Linked DNA regions of Caballeronia sp. TF1N1. The protein of the gene in region 1 interacts with the protein of each later gene in a pairwise test. Links are inferred from orthologs where the notes say so. Each region holds a gene or a part of one and is shown on either strand. Other genes may lie near its edges.

Region 1 (3,159 bases):
GCAGCGAAGACGGCGATGCGCGACGCAAGCATCTGGCATCGCTCATCGAAACGACGCGCGGCATGTTGAAACGCACACGCTGGTTGCCGGTCGAATCGAAGACAGCGGTGCAGCCGCTCGTCATCGGCGGCAACGACGAAACGCTCGCGCTCGCCGCCGCGCTCGACAAACGAGGCCTCTGGGTTCCCGCGATCCGCCCGCCGACCGTGCCCGCGGGGACATCGCGCTTGCGCATTTCGTTATCGGCCGCGCATGGCGACGACGACCTCGCCCGACTCGACGAAGCACTTGGCACGCTCAGTAAAGAAACGACATGACCGCTTTATCGCTATTCGTCGCCGGCACCGATACGGAGATCGGCAAGACCTTCGTCTCATGCGCGCTGTTGCATGGCTTCGCGCGCGCGAACTTGCGCGCCGCCGCGATGAAACCCATCGCGTCCGGCGCAATCGAACGTGACGGCGTGCTGCATAACGAAGACGCCGATCAACTCGATGCCGCCGCCAACGTCGCGCTGCCGCCCGCCATTCGCACGCCGTTCATGATGCGCGAGCCGATTGCGCCGCATATCGCCGCCGCGCGTGAAGGCATTGCGCTGGATATCGGGCGCATCGTAAAGGCGCATCGCGTGGCGTGCGATCATGCGGATATCGTCGTCGTGGAAGGCGTGGGCGGCTTTCGCGTGCCGCTAGACGATACCCATGACACCGCCGATCTCGCCGTCGCGCTGAAGCTGCCGGTCGTGCTCGTGGTCGGCATGCGGCTCGGCTGCATCAGCCATGCGTTGCTGACCGCCGAGGCGATCACGTCGCGCGGCTTGCGCATCGCGGGCTGGGTGGCGAATCGCGTCGATCCGCACATGCTTTATCCGGAAGAAAACATTCATTCGCTGCAACACCGGCTCGATGCACCGCTCATCGGCGTGATTCCGCATTTCGCGCCATCCGACGCCGCGCGCGCCGCCGATCATCTCGACACGCGCCTTCTGCTCGACCGGCTTTTACTCAAGGACTGAATTCATGACGCAGACCATCACTGCCAACGCATCGTTGCAAACTGCCGCGCAAACCTCCGCGCCGACGCAAACGCCCGCGCAGGCGCGCTGGAAAGTCGCCGATATCGTCGCGCTTTACGACCTGCCGTTCAACGACCTGCTGTATCGCGCGCAAACGGTGCATCGCGAACATTTCGATCCGAACGCCGTACAGCTCTCCACGCTTCTGTCGATCAAGACCGGCGGCTGCGAGGAAGATTGCGCATACTGTCCGCAGTCCGTGCATCACGACACCGGCCTGCAAGCCGACAAGCTGATGGCCGTGGATGAAGTGCTGAAGGCCGCCGAAGCCGCCAAGGCCAACGGCGCGACGCGCTTTTGCATGGGCGCGGCGTGGCGCAATCCGAAGGATCGCCATCTTGAGCCGATCAAGGACATGATTCGCGGCGTCAAGGCAATGGGACTGGAAACCTGCGTGACGCTTGGGATGCTGGAGCCGCATCAGGCAGAAGGCTTGCGCGATGCCGGCCTCGATTACTACAACCACAATCTCGATACGTCGCCCGAGTTCTACGGCCAGATCATTTCGACGCGCACGTATCAGGATCGGCTCGATACGCTCGAACGCGTGCGCGATGTGGGCATCAACGTGTGCTGCGGCGGGATTGTCGGCATGGGCGAATCGCGGCGTGAACGCGCCGGTTTGATCTCGCAGCTCGCCAACATGGAGCCGTATCCGGAGTCGGTGCCGATCAACAATCTCGTGCAAGTGGCCGGAACGCCGCTCACGGGCACCGCGCCGCTCGATCCCTTCGAGTTCGTGCGCACGATCGCGGTGGCGCGTATCACCATGCCCAAGGCGATGGTCCGTCTTTCGGCCGGACGCGAGCAGATGGATGAAGCGTTGCAGGCGCTTTGTTTCGCGGCGGGCGCGAACTCGATCTTCTACGGCGATCAGTTGCTCACGACGAGCAACCCGCAAGCCGAAGCGGACCGCAAGCTGATCGAGCGTCTGGGAATGCGCGCGGAATCGGCGCAGAACGTCAGCGCGGAAGAACGCGGCTGCTCGAACTGAGCGGAGAGTAAAAAGAAAAGGGCTCGCGCGTGGCGAGCCCTTTCGGCTACTTCTTCTCGACCACCTGATCGAAAGTCCCGCCATCGGCGAAATGGGTTTGCTGCGCCTTCTGCCAGCTGCCGAAGATCTGCTCCACCGTGAACGTCTTGAGCGGCTTGAACTCGCTTGCATGCTTGGCCAGCACCTCCGTGTTACGCGGCCGCAAATGATGCTGCGCGATGATCTCCTGCGCTTGCGGCGTGTAAAGAAAGTCCACGTACGCCTGCGCTTCCTTGCGCGTGCCGCGCTTGTCCACCACCTTGTCGACGATGGAAACCGGCGGCTCCGCCAACAGGCTCGATGACGGATACACCGCATCGAAGTCCTTCGCGCCGACGCCTGCTTCGATCAGTCCGACTTCGTTCTCGAAAGTCACGAGCACGTCGCCGATATTGCGCTGCGTGAAGGTCGTGGTCGCACCGCGCCCACCGGTGTCGAGCGTCGGCACGTTGGCGAGGATCGCTTGCTCGAAGTCCAGCGCCTGCGCATCCGTTGCGCCCTGCTGCTTCTTGTAGCCCCACGCCGCGAGATACGTGTAGCGGCCATTACCCGAAGTCTTCGGATTCGCGATGATCACTTGCACGCCCGGCCGCGCGAGATCGCTCCAGTCCTTGATGTTCTTCGGATTGCCCTTTCGCACGAGAAACACCATGGTCGTCGTGTAGGGCGCGCTGCCGTTCGGAAGACGCGTGCGCCAGTTGGCCGGAACGAGTTGACCGCGTTCGGCAAGCAGGTCGATATCGTTGGGCTGATTCATCGTCACGACATCGGCTTGCAGTCCCTGAAGCACCGACAGCGCCTGCGCGCTCGATGCCCCATGCGACTGCTTCACCGTCACCGTTTCGCCCGCGCGGCTTTTGTAGTCGGCGATGAACGCCGTATCGATGTCCTTGTACAGTTCGCGCGTCACGTCGTAGGAGACGTTGAGCAACGAAGTATCGGCATGCGCGATGCCCGCCGTCATATAGAGCGCCGCGGCTGCCATCAGCACGCGCTTACTGTATCCCGCCATATCGTCCTCAAGAATGCGATTGCAAAAGAAAGGCCGCGC
Region 2 (3,066 bases), 230 kb from region 1 along the record:
CCACGAGAATGGCATTACGGTTGAACAGCAGGTGATGCGCGGTGATGGTCGCGCCGATCGTGCCATCCGGACCTTCGGCGTCGCGCACGTAGCCGGCGGCGTCTTTCGTCGTAATGTGCTCGAACACGACCTTGAGCGCGGGGAAATCGCGGCGCAGCGGCAGCAGCACGCGGTCGATGAACACCTTCTCGCGATCGAAGATATCGATATCGCCATCGGTCACTTCGCCGTGGATGAGCAGCGGCATGCCCGTTTCCTGCATGACTTCGAGCGTCTTCGCGCATTTGCCGAGGCTCGTCACGCCCGCGTCCGAATTGGTCGTCGCGCCCGCCGGATAAAGCTTCACACCGTGCACGAAGCCGCTTTCGCGCGCCCGGCGGATCTCGTCAGGCGGCGTGTTGTCGGTGAGATAGAGCGTCATCAGCGGCTCGAAACGCGCGGCGGCGCCGTCTTTCGGCAGCGCGGCCAGAATGCGCTCGCGATAAGCCGCAGCCATTTCCGTGGTCGTCACAGGCGGCTTCAGATTCGGCATGATGATCGCGCGACCGAACTGGCGCGCCGTATGCGGCAGGACGGCGGCGAGCATTGCGCCGTCGCGCACGTGCAGATGCCAGTCGTCGGGACGCGCAATCGTGAGTGTCGTGAGCGAATCGGGCGAGGCGGAATTGGACATGGCGTGATGGCGGCGGAAACGTTGGAGTCGGGAGATCTAAAGACCTGGCAAAAACATCCGTGGAAAATTGACAACGCCGCGTTTTGCCCGACGCCGTTCGAATTTTGGATGACTGCCCCGGTGATATGCTTGTCGGACGTATTGTAACAACGGGCTCAATGCCCTTACCGGCTCTCGCTTTCAGCAACATGTGCCAACTTCTCGGAATGAATTGCGCCGAACCGACCGATGTGACGTTCTCGTTCACCGGGTTCGCCGCGCGTGGCGGGGTCACGGATCACCACGCGGACGGCTGGGGTATCGCGTTCTTCGAGGACAAGGCGTGCCGGCTTTTCATCGACCATGAATCGTCCGCCAAGTCGCCGCTCGCGGAGATGGTGAAGCGCTATCCGATCAAATCGAAGAACACCATCGCGCATATTCGCAAGGCGACGCAAGGGCATATCCTGTTGGAAAACTGCCATCCGTTCCTGCGTGAGTTGTGGGGACGGCACTGGATCTTCGCGCACAACGGCGATCTCAAAGACTACGCGCCCGAACTGAACGGCCTGTATCAACCCGTCGGCAACACGGACAGCGAGCTTGCCTTTTGCACGCTGCTGGAAGGTTTGCGCAAGGCGTTTCCGCGCTCGCAGCCGCCGCTGGAAGAATTGTTCGACGCGCTCGCCTCACTTACAGGCGAGATCACGAAGCACGGCGTGTTCAATTTCCTGATGTCCAACGGCCAAGCGCTCTTCTCGCACTGCTCGACGCATTTGTACTATCTGGTTCGCAGTTGGCCGTTTTCGACCGCGCATCTGATCGACGCGGACATGTCGATCGATTTCGCCAAGTACACGACGCCGGAAGATCGCGTGGCGGTCATCGCCACCTCGCCGCTCACCGATAACGAAGTCTGGACGCGTTTTGCGCCCGGCGATCTCGCCATGTTCCAGAAAGGCGCGCTCTCGCGCACGGTGAACATTCCGGTGCCGGATGAAGTCGCGAAGAAGGCCGCCGAGCCGCTTGCCAAAGCGTGCGTGGGATCGGCGCTGAAGATCGAGCAAATTCAGTCGACGGCGTCGGTGGAAACCGAACTCGGGATCGAATAAAAACAGAATCGAACGCTAAATAAAAACGGCCTTCCTCACGGAAGGCCGTTTTGCATGACGCCGCGAAAACGCGTCAGTGCAGGATTTTCGCCAGAAAGTCCTTCGCGCGATCCGACTTCGGATTCGCAAAGAACGCTTCCTTCTGGTCGTCCTCGACGATCAATCCCTTGTCCATGAAGATCACGCGATGCGCGACCTTCTTCGCGAAGCCCATTTCGTGCGTCACGCACATCATGGTCATGCCTTCCTGCGCGAGTTCGACCATCACGTCGAGCACTTCGTTGATCATCTCGGGATCGAGCGCGGAGGTCGGTTCGTCGAAGAGCATGGCGATCGGGTCCATGGACAGCGCGCGGGCAATCGCCACGCGTTGCTGCTGACCGCCCGACAACTGGCCCGGAAACTTGTCCGCGTGCGCGCGCAGGCCCACGCGATCGAGCAGTTTGAGACCCTTCGTCGTCGCTTCGTCGTTCGATCGGCCCAGCACCTTGATCTGCGCGAGCGTCAGGTTCTGCACGATCGACAGATGCGGAAACAACTCGAAATGCTGGAACACCATGCCGACCTTCGAACGCAGCTTCGAGAGATTGGTCTTCTTGTCCGTGAGCGATTGACCGTTGATGGTGATCTCGCCCTTCTGAAACGGTTCGAGACCGTTCACGGTCTTGATGAGCGTCGACTTCCCCGAACCCGACGGGCCGCACACCACGACGACCTCGCCTTTCTTCACTTCGGTCGTGCAGTCCGTCAGCACCTGGAACTGCCCGTACCACTTGGAAACATTCTTGATAGAGATCATCTTGCGACCTTTTTCTGAAGACTTTTTACGAGTGCCGATGCCAACACGCAAACCACGAAATAGCACGCGCCGGCGAACAGCACCATCTCGACGGTCGTGCCGTCGCGGTCGCCGATGTTCGTCGCCGTGCGGAAGAAGTCCGCGAGACTGATCACGTAGACGAGCGACGTATCCTGGAACAGGACGATTGCCTGCGTGAGCAACAGCGGCACCATTGCGCGGAAAGCCTGCGGCAGCACGACGAGTTTCATCGCCTGGCCGTAGGTCATGCCGAGTGCGAACGCCGCGTTCACCTGACCGCGCGCCACTGCCTGAATGCCCGCGCGAATGATCTCCGAATAGTACGCAGCTTCGAAGAGCGAGAACGCGACCATCGCGGAAGCGAGGCGAATGTCGATATCGGCGGATAAGCCGAGCACATTCTGCAGCAACTGCGGCACGATCAGGAAGAACCACAGCAACACCATCACGAGCGGAATCGAGCGGAACACCGTGACGTAAGC

The links.
Region 2: the proteins of bioB (region 1) and LDZ28_RS01520 interact in binary tests that used the Escherichia coli proteins (3 or more experiments, as listed by UniProt). The link is inferred for Caballeronia sp. TF1N1 from one-to-one orthologs.

What each region holds. Positions count from the first base shown.
Region 1 is NZ_CP084626.1:89,007-92,165, reverse strand. The notes cover bases 209-3,044. They hold bioB (biotin synthase BioB), read left to right. Parts: upstream 209-1,019; coding sequence 1,020-2,069; downstream 2,070-3,044. Other genes in these bases: LDZ28_RS00420 (sulfate ABC transporter substrate-binding protein), read right to left, coding at 2,116-3,044; bioD (dethiobiotin synthase), read left to right, coding at 314-1,015; bioF (8-amino-7-oxononanoate synthase), read left to right, coding at 209-317. Outside these bases: more of bioF, read left to right, coding at 1-208; more of LDZ28_RS00420, read right to left, coding at 3,045-3,093. UniProt on the Escherichia coli protein: Catalyzes the conversion of dethiobiotin (DTB) to biotin by the insertion of a sulfur atom into dethiobiotin via a radical-based mechanism.
Region 2 is NZ_CP084626.1:315,181-318,246, reverse strand. The notes cover bases 70-2,812. They hold LDZ28_RS01520 (class II glutamine amidotransferase), read left to right. Parts: upstream 70-861; coding sequence 862-1,764; downstream 1,765-2,812. Other genes in these bases: gltK (glutamate/aspartate ABC transporter permease GltK), read right to left, coding at 2,560-2,812; LDZ28_RS01515 (amino acid ABC transporter ATP-binding protein), read right to left, coding at 1,838-2,563; pyrC (dihydroorotase), read right to left, coding at 70-673. In the rest of the region: more of pyrC, read right to left, coding at 1-69; more of gltK, read right to left, coding at 2,813-3,066.